DNA from 3 places in the Hwanghaeella sp. LZ110 genome. Region 3 is predicted to be linked to each of the others. Evidence: predicted binding sites of a transcription regulator. Region 3 holds the regulator's gene; each other region holds the start of a gene.
The links. Region 3 encodes PhoB, which activates phosphate uptake and scavenging genes when phosphate is short. Its sites were predicted from a motif close to TNTCATAAAACTGTCA; they were not measured.
Positions count from the first base shown of each region.

Region 1: a site for PhoB is predicted at 1,455-1,470, ahead of phnF (phosphonate metabolism transcriptional regulator PhnF). Genes of this name have one in related genera too.
Region 2: a site for PhoB is predicted at 2,114-2,129, ahead of ACOSDM_RS19395 (UDP-2,3-diacylglucosamine diphosphatase). Genes of this name have one in related genera too.

Region 1 is NZ_JBLZHT010000004.1:237,206-240,454, forward strand. Features, by position in the region: gene ACOSDM_RS09810 (carbon-phosphorus lyase complex subunit PhnI) at 1-187, opposite strand, end outside; gene phnH (phosphonate C-P lyase system protein PhnH) at 192-794, opposite strand; gene phnG (phosphonate C-P lyase system protein PhnG) at 798-1,304, opposite strand; gene phnF (phosphonate metabolism transcriptional regulator PhnF) at 1,496-2,251, shown strand; gene ACOSDM_RS09830 (hypothetical protein) at 2,318-2,872, shown strand; gene ACOSDM_RS09835 (AAA family ATPase) at 2,946-3,249, shown strand, end outside.
Region 2 is NZ_JBLZHT010000013.1:57,559-60,807, forward strand. Features, by position in the region: gene ACOSDM_RS19385 (class I SAM-dependent methyltransferase) at 1-110, shown strand, start outside; gene ACOSDM_RS19390 (glycosyltransferase family 4 protein) at 121-1,212, opposite strand; gene ACOSDM_RS19395 (UDP-2,3-diacylglucosamine diphosphatase) at 1,209-2,015, opposite strand; gene ACOSDM_RS19400 (diacylglycerol/lipid kinase family protein) at 2,190-3,149, shown strand.
Region 3 is NZ_JBLZHT010000002.1:3,196-6,444, reverse strand. Features, by position in the region: gene pstB (phosphate ABC transporter ATP-binding protein PstB) at 1-641, shown strand, start outside; gene phoU (phosphate signaling complex protein PhoU) at 714-1,487, shown strand; gene phoB (phosphate regulon transcriptional regulator PhoB) at 1,525-2,214, shown strand; gene fdhF (formate dehydrogenase subunit alpha) at 2,342-3,249, shown strand, end outside.

The sequences.
Region 1 (3,249 bases), on a different contig from region 3:
CCAGGGCCGCCAGATCTGGATCATAAACGGACCCTTCGGTCATCACACGCCCCACGGCCAGCTTCATCTGTTCGCGGATCTGATCCACCGTTAAGTCCGGGGTGGACGTCTTCCCGCGCCGATCTTCGGCCAGCAAGCGATGGGCATTATCAATCGCGCGCTCACCGCCTTTTACAGCAACATACATGGGTCTAAGCCTCCAATCGGGTTAGGCGTGTGCTGCGGGGGATCGCGGCAAGACTGTCTGGTCCCGCGAAAATGGTATCCACCCCCAATGGAAATAGCATCGCATTGCGCTCAAGGGCGTCCCAGGCGTCCGCGGTCATTCCACCAGGTGCAAAATCACACGTTGTTTCAATGCCTGGCCCGGCCAAACGCGCGCCCCCGACCACATCGAATCCGGGCACCAATGCTATGGCTGTCGCAGACCGGTCTGGGTATTCATCCGTGCCAATCGCTAAATCCAGCATAACTTGCGGCAGATCCGCGACCGGGAAAAAAGCGAACTGTGCCTTTGCAATATCCGCATCAAAGGGGGCACCGGTATGGAAGCTGAAATGTCCAATGATACGGTCATTGCGCAGATCTGGCGCCAACCAATAGGGCGTATCTGGATCCATCAGGCTTAAGGCAATGCAGACCGCCGCCCCATTCAAGGGGGCAGGAACCGGGGCCTTCACAGGCAGTAATTTCAATTCACCCGGCCGGGCCATCGCATCCAGAATGGTGCGAAAACTGACTGCAGCATCGCGAACCGGATCTGCAAAGCCGGGGGCCAAATCGGTAAGGGTCATCGTTTAATCCTCCCCCCGCACAAGGGTGAAAAAATCAACCTTCGTCGCCGCAACCTTTTTAGCGCGCGCCATATCCCGCGCCGCCTGTTCGGCCTTTAACGGCTCTATAATTGATTTCATGATTTCCGCCTGGCGATCAGGCTGTTGCAGCATCGCGTCCAACAGGGCACAGCAGCGCGCCTTTTTCTTGTCACGGCCCGCCTGATAAGCATGCCCGACTGTCCCATCAGACAATTTCACACTGCAGCGTGTCACCGTCATTTCGCCCATGTTAAAGGCTCCACCGGCCCCACCGATTCGGCCCTGGGTCATGATCAACCCGCTTTCCGGCTTCCGAAGAAATTCATAATCCGGTTTTTCAGGTACCGCTTCGAACAAGTCTGACAAACGGGCGGAAGGGGCCATGGACAAGACCCCTATCCAGGCTTGCCGGGCGCGCTGGTCATCAGACAAAGGCGCCCGCCAGGACCGATCATCCTCTATATCTGGGTTGGAATTTTCATTCCTCACAAACCGCCTCCTGTTAAGACAAAGATGCCACGACACTCAACAAACCAGTCAAAGGTCTAGACAGTCGTCAATTTTTCGTATAGACGTCTAGACAAATATAAGATGCCTAAGCTTAGACCCAATTGCAAGATCGAAGCATGGCATTGATGATGAAATTCTTGTGACGGGTGGCATAACCAAAGGGGCAAGTCGTGTATCTTTCTGATGGAGAACCAATTTGGCGACAGATTGCCGGCTCATTAGAGGCCGAAATCGACCAGGGCGTCTATGAGCCGGGGGACCGTCTTCCCACAGAAGCCGACCTGTCGCGTCGTTTTGCTGTCAATCGCCACACCGTTCGCCGCGCAATGAGTTACCTTCAGGAAATTGGCAAGGTCCGAATTGAACAAGGACGCGGCACATTTGTCCAAAGTGACCTGATCGAATATCCCATTGGGGAGCGTACCCGCTTCACCCAAAACATCACCAGTGGCAACCGCATGCCCAGCAAGACGCTGCTGCGGACCGAACAGGTCCGTGCCGACGCGGTCATTGCCCGAAATCTGGATCTGCGGAAGGGTGCCCCCGTCGTGCTGTTGGAAGCGGTCAGTGAAGTTGATGGTCGCCCGATCAGTGTTGCCACTCATTACTTCCCCGCAAAACGATTTGCGGGAATGATTGCAGCCTTTCGTGACACTTTATCGATCACCGCCGCCCTGGATGCCTGTGGCGTGCACGATTACAAAAGGTTTTCCACACGCATCACCGCCACAATGCCAACGCGCCAACTGGCGATTCATTTACAGCAACCGCCAACACGCCCCGTCCTGCAGACAGAAAGCATCAATGTTGATCTGGACGGGCGGGCAATTGAGTACGGCCTGTCCTATTATGCAAGTGACCGCACGCAATTGATTGTAGAAAGCGAACCCCTGCGAGAGCACTCGGCCATTAAAAAGCCCAGCTGATCCGCGCGCCATTGGCATAACGCTTGCATAAATACCCTCAATGCAAACCGATTGAGGATTTGGGTTATGCTGGAAGCCGCAGCGTTTAGCCTTTTCAGTGCTGGAGCCTCCCTATTAACGGGAACAGAAAAGCGTCCGGAAAAGGAGGACGTTGCCGATTCTAACGCAAACTCTTTTATCGCCAACCTCTTCAATTCAAATGACAAAGAGATAAAGTCAACCAGCCTGTCCTTTGCCGACATCGCAAAAATGTTCGATGTCACCGGCATATCTCCAACCGAGATTGACCAACTGGCAGGCGCGTTGAAAGACAGCGGTGCTGCCAGTGATCAGGATATCCTGCAGTTACAGACCAAGGGCGCAGAGTTCCTGTCAAATCTGCCGGGCAATTATTACTCTGGCGGAAAACTTGACGAAAAGACCGACCTGCTCGGATTCATGCAATCGGCCCTGTCACAGGCACAGGCGGCTGGAGAGCCAACAGAATCCCTGGCGTCCCAGGTTTCCCTACTCTCCAATCTGGCAGCAGCAAATTCCGCAGGAACCGCGCAAATCAATGCAGGGTTTTCCTCAAATCTGGCTTCTGGAACATTGCGGACTTTGATCGCGCTTCAAGGCTAGAGTCTTGATTGCGCAAGGGGGGCACACTAGGGTCAGTGACCATCCGTAACCCTTGCCCTCAGGATTATCCTCAATGCGCTTTACCAGCACGTCCAGCTATGTCGCCTCCGAAGATCTTGCCGTCGCCGTGAATGCCGCTGTCACACTGCAACGCCCCTTGCTGGTCAAGGGAGAGCCCGGTACCGGAAAGACGCAATTGGCGCGGGAAATCGCAACCGCCCTGGATCGCCCCTTTATCGAATGGCATGTGAAATCCACCACCAAGGCGCAGCAGGGTCTGTATGAATATGATGCCGTCAGTCGCCTGCGCGACAGCCAGTTGGGCGACGAACGGGTCCACGATATCCGCAACTACATCATCAAAGGAAAACTATGGG
Region 2 (3,249 bases), on a different contig from region 3:
CGCGGGAAAATATTGTTCCCTTCTTAAAGCGCGTTGGCTTTTCGGATGTGATGCACAAGCGAACCTGGTCTTTTGGTAAATCCGGGATTCAATTGCTGGCGACCAAATAAGCGAAATGGCTTAGGATGATTGGTCAGGTTTTGGCTTTTGATTTGCCGTTAGGTTTTGCAAAAATTGCAGGGAGCATGCTTCCCAGCTGAACTTTTCCGCATGACGACGGCACAGGGCAGGATCAATTTCCAGGGCCCGCATGGCGGCGCGTTGCAGGTCTTCATCCAGAACACCACAACTGTTGTCACCAATCACATCGATGGGGCCTGGCACTGGCAGGGCCGCGACCGGCACCCCGGATGCCAGGGCTTCCAGCAGAACCAACCCAAATGTATCCGTTCGGCTGGGAAAGACGAAAACATCGGCGGCGGCATAGTGGCGCGCTAGGTCTTCGCCCGTCTTGGGCCCCAGAAACTTAACGTCAGGATACGCGGCCTTCAGTTCTTCCAGTTGGGGGCCGCCACCAACGACGACCTTGGTGCCGGGCAGACCCAATTCCAGAAAGGCCCCAATATTCTTCTCCACCGCAACCCGGCCGATATTCATGAAAATTGGGCGGGGGAAATCCAGAATGTCTTTCGGGCGCGGACGGAACAGCTCCAGATCAACGCCCCGGGACCAGATTTCCAGATTCTTGAATTTCCGACTGTCCAGGTCGGTGCGCATGGTCGGCGTGGTGACCATGGTCACCGATGCGTCGCCATGAAATTTCCGCATCCAGGCATAGGTGATGGAAACCGGCAGGCCGCATCGGGCATGGATATATTCTGGAAAGCGGGTATGAAAGCTGGTGGAAAAGGGATGCTTGTGCTTTTTGCAAAAGCGTCTTGCCGCAGATCCCAGCGGACCTTCGGTTGCGATGTGGATGGCAGCCGGCATCAGGTCCTTCAGCATTTTCGGCAGGGCCCATAAGGCATTCATCGCCAGCCGGATTTCTGGATAGGTCGGGCATGGGATGGTCCGAAAACGATCCGGGCCGATGACATGCACTTCAAGCCCCAGCTTTTCCATTTCCTGTCGGGTGCGATCCAATGTGCGCACCACGCCATTGATTTGTGGCAGCCAGGCATCGCTGACAATAACCAGCCGCTGGCCCGGCACGGCGGAGATATCGGGTTGCGCCGTTGTCACGCTGATATTCTTTGATGTCACGGCGTTCATACAGGTGCCTTCGCAGTCATTCTATGGTCCTGCAGGACCGGGACATGTGCTGTGTTGTCCGTCCATTGGATGATTTCCATGCGGCCATTGGCATGTTCCACCAGGGCAGTACAGCTTTCGACCCAATCGCCATCATTGCAGTACAATATTCCATTGATTTCGCGCATTTCGGCATGATGGATGTGACCACAGATCACACCATCTACGCCGCGTTGTTTGGCCTCATGCGCGACGGCTTCTTCGAATTTACTGATGAATTCGACGGCGTTCTTGACCTTTTGCTTCAAGAAGGCAGACAGCGACCAATAGGGCAGGTTTAACCAACGTCGCACCTGGTTGAAGTAATGATTGGTCGACAGCAGGATCGTATAGGCCCAATCCCCCAGATAGGCCAACCACTTGGCGTATTTCACAACGGAATCGAACTTGTCCCCATGGATGATCAGATAGCTGCGTCCATCGGCACCTTTGTGGATTGCTTCATCCTTGACCAACACGCCCCCAAAAAACAGGTTGGTGTAGTCGCGCAGCACTTCATCATGATTGCCAGGAACATAGATTACCTGACAGCCCTTGCGGGCTTTCCTCAGAACTTCTTGTACAACGTCATTTTGTGTTGCGGTCCAATACCAGGATTTCTTCAAGCGCCATCCATCGATAATGTCGCCAACCAGGTAAAGTGTTTCACACTCCGTATGTTGCAGAAAATCCAGAAGGAATTCCGCCTTGCATCCCCTGGTTCCCAAATGGGTGTCAGAGATCCATACTGTGCGATAACGACTGACGCCGCGAAACCCGTGCATATCCGTATCCGCCTTTAAATCTTTCGATCCGCAGGGAATACGGGTGTAGTGTGAAGAAAATAAGTAATTATGGTAATTCTTATTTTCTTTCACCTAAGTTTAACAAAAAAGAAATAGAAATTACATCTAAGACACTCTATTTCCCTTGTTTCGTCGTAATGGAGAACCTTATCAGTGGTAAATAAAAAGGAAGTTGCGGACCCGATTCGCAGGCGGGTGGCGGTTATTTATAATCCTGTTGCAGGGTTTCGTCAGCGCGGTCGTCTTCGTGGTTTCTTGAAGCATTTGCGCGCGCGCGGTCATGATGTCGTCTTGCGCCGTACCGAAGGGCCCGGTCATGCGACGAATATTGCAGCGGAACTTGATGTTGCCACAGTTGATGTTGTCGTGGCCGCAGGCGGGGATGGCACAATTAATGAGGTCGCCAATGGTTTGATCGGGCGCCCGATCCCGATGGCCATTGCTCCTCTGGGAACTGCAAATGTCTTTGCCTTTGAACTAGGCCTGGGATTGAAGTTGAAGCGCGCCGCAGAAATGCCGTCACAGGGGCGCGTTGCTGAGATTTATCCAGCTCTGGCGGGCGCGCGTGGCTTCCTGTTGATGGTCAGCGCAGGGCCCGACGCGCGCGTGGTCGCGGAAGTAAACAGCAAGCTGAAACGCATTATTGGCAAAATGGCTTATGTGATGGCGGCGGTTCGGGAAATTGTACGTAACGCCGAAACCACGATCACGGTTACCGTTGACGGCCACACCCATCAGGCGGGACTGGCGATTGTGACCCATGCCAGTCACTATGCGGGGCCATTCGTGATATCCCCTGATACCAGGCTGGGTGATGACAGCATCAGTGTCGTGCTGTTGAAGGGTACCAGTCGATGGGCGTTGGTTCGATATGGATTTGCCCTGTTGACCAATCGTGTCGCTAAACTGCCGGATGCGACGCTGTTGCGGGCGCGGCGGGTGCGTATTGATGGCCCGGTTGGGGAACCCATTCAGTCTGATGGTGATCTGATCGGTCAGGCGCCAATGGAAATTGCACTGGGCAGTCGTCCGTTGCGCATTCTGGTACCCGATCTTTCCCGTGTTCTGGTGCCAACGTCTACCGCCATTGCGCCCCGGTGGAGTCACGTTTGAAGTGCAACGGTTATTGATCCTTCGTTAAATACCTCGAAGGGGGTTTTGAACCCAAGACATTTTCGGGGCGTTTGGTTTTGGGCGTTTTGGATATCGGCGA
Region 3 (3,249 bases):
GTTGCGGTAAGTCGACTTTCCTGCGCTGCCTGAACCGGATGAACGATGTCGTCGATATTTGTCGCGTCCATGGTGAGATCATCATGGATGGCAAGGATATCTATGATCGGGATGTTGATGTCGTGCATCTTCGCGCCCGCGTCGGCATGGTGTTCCAGAAGCCCAATCCTTTCCCCAAGTCGATCTATGAGAACGTGGCTTATGGGCCGCGCATTCATGGCCTGACTCGCAACAAGTCGGAACTGGACGAGATTGTTGAAACCTCGTTGCAGAAGGCAGGCCTTTGGAGTGAGGCAAAGGATCGCCTGAACCAGCCGGGCACCGGACTTTCTGGTGGTCAGCAGCAGCGTCTGTGTATTGCCCGTGCAATCGCCGTCGCCCCGGAAGTCATTCTGATGGATGAACCCTGTTCGGCGCTGGATCCGATTGCGACTGCAAAGATCGAGGATCTGATTCACGAATTGCGCGAAAACTACACCATCGCCATTGTGACCCATTCCATGCAGCAGGCGGCACGCGTGTCACAAAAGACAGCGTTCTTCCATTTGGGGAATCTTGTGGAATATGGTGAAACAGAACAGATTTTCACCAATCCCAAGGAAGAGCGGACGCAAGGTTATATCACCGGACGGTTTGGCTGATTTTTTCCGAATCCTGATATACTGGGTCTCCTGCGGGGCTCGCCCGGCACCTGATAGAAAGAGTGATGTATCATGTCGAATGTCTCCGAAGGTCATATTCATGCAGAATATGACAATGAATTTAAAAAACTGACCAAGCTGTTGGCCCGGATGGGTGGACTTGCGGAAAGTCAGTTGGCCAACGCCCTGATCGCGATTGAAAAACGCGACAATAAGCTGGCGATGGCCGTGAAGGACGGGGATAAGGAAATCGATGCGCTGGAGCACGAGATCGAAAGTCTGGTCGTGCGGATGTTGGCCCTGCGCCAGCCGATGGCCAATGATCTGCGCTATGTTGTATCCACCCTGCGCACGTCTTCGGACATTGAACGGATCGGCGATTACGCAAAGAACATCGCCAAACGTGCCATGGCCCTGAACCAGCTTCCGGCAGAGCCCTTGTTGCGGGGCGTGCTGCGCATCGGTCGCCCGGTTCAAGCCATGTTGAAAGACGTTATGGACGCCCATCTGCAAGGCGACACGGCCAAAGCCATTGAAGTGTGGGAGGCCGATGAAGAGGTTGATGCCCTATACACCAGCCTGTTTCGTGAATTGCTGACCTATATGATGGAAGACCCTCGGCATATCACGCCCTGCACCCACTTGCTGTTTATCGCAAAGAATCTGGAGCGAATTGGCGATCACGCGACCAATATCGCTGAAATCATCCATTTCCAGGTGGAAGGTGTGTCCCTGGGCGATCGCCGCCCGAAGGCGGATGCCTCTAACTATGAAGTCATGCAGCCAGAGGATGACTCAGATGACGACGATGAAGACGATAACGACGGGCCAACGGGCAATGTCTGATGTGCGCGATCAAGTCTCGGTGAAATCAATGGGCGGTATGAAGCCCAAAGTATTGATTGTCGAAGACGAAACCGCAGTGGTGACGCTGCTGCGCTATAACCTGGAATATCAAGGCTTTGAGGTCGATGCCGTTTCCGATGGCGAAGAGGCCCTGGTCGCGATTGAGGAAAATCCACCCGATATCGTGCTGTTGGACTGGATGCTGCCGCAATTGTCCGGCATTGAAGTATGCCGCCAGCTGCGTCGCCGTCCGGCCACCAAGACCCTGCCGATCATCCTGTTGACGGCGCGGGGCGAGGAAGCCGATACCGTGCGCGGCCTGGATTCTGGTGCGGATGATTATGTCACCAAGCCGTTCTCCCCCGCGGAATTGACGGCCCGGGTGCATGCCTTGCTGCGCCGTTCTCGCCCGGCCTTGTCGGATGAGGCCTTGAATGCTGCGGATGTTCAGATGGATCTGGCAGCCCACCGCGTTCATCGCAATGGCCGCGAAATCAAGCTGGGCCCGACGGAGTACCGCCTGCTGCGTCATTTCATGGAGCATCCGGGTCGGGTCTTCAGCCGTGAACAACTGCTGGACGCGGTTTGGGGTCGTGATGTCTATGTCGAATTGCGCACTGTTGATGTGCATATCCGTCGCCTGCGCAAGGCCCTGAATGAAGGTGGGGAGACCGATGTGATCCGCACCGTGCGGTCCGCCGGCTATGCTTTGGAACTGCAAAGCTGACAACTTGACGCTCTTTTCTCGCTGAACGGCGCAAATTGGCTATAATTCCAGGGCGGTATAAGGCATTGTGCCTCCCGACCCTGGAACCAGCCTGTCCTCTGTGATACAGAGGGTAAAAGGATTTGCGATGCCCGACACAGCCTTGAAAACCATCACCTTTTCTCTTGATGGACGCGATGTGACCGCGTTTCCTGGCGAAAGCATTTGGCAGGTCGCCAAACGTGAAGGCACAACAATTCCGCATCTGTGCTGGCAGCCGGAACCAGGCTATCGTGCTGATGGCAATTGTCGTGCTTGTATGGTGGAGATTGAGGGCGAACGGACCCTGGCGGCCTCCTGTATCCGCACGCCCAGTGAAGGCATGGTCGTTAAATCCGCCTCTGATCGCGCCAAGGCGTCCCGGGATATGGTGTTCGAACTGTTATTGGCCGATCAGCCCGCGCGGGAAGTCGCCCATGAAACAGACAGCAAGTTCTGGACATGGATGGACAAAATGGATGTCGAAACATCCCGTTTTCCTCAGCGCGCGACGCCTGAAACGGATGCCAGTCATGCGGCAATGCGGGTCAATCTTGATGCCTGTATCCATTGCAATCTGTGTGTTCGCGCCTGTCGGGAAGTTCAGATCAATGATGTGATCGGCATGGCCTATCGCGGGCACGGGGCCAAGATCGTGTTTGATTTTGATGATCCGATGGGCCAATCGACCTGTGTCGCCTGTGGTGAATGTGTTCAGGCCTGCCCGACCGGGGCGTTGATGCCCGCCACTAAGGTCGATGAAAGTCAGGTCTATGTCGGTGCAGCGGACTCGATTGTAGACTCTGTCTGCCCCTTCTGTGGCGTCGGCTGTCAGACGGAAATCCATGTTAAAGACAATAAAATCGTTGAAGTACGCGGCAAGAATGGGCCAGCCAATGAACAGCGCCTGTGCGTCAAGGGGCGGTTTGGGATGGATTATTCCAGCCATGCCGGACGCCTGACCAAGCCCTTGATCCGCAAAAAGGATGCGGAAAAGCGGTGGGACATTGAAATCGA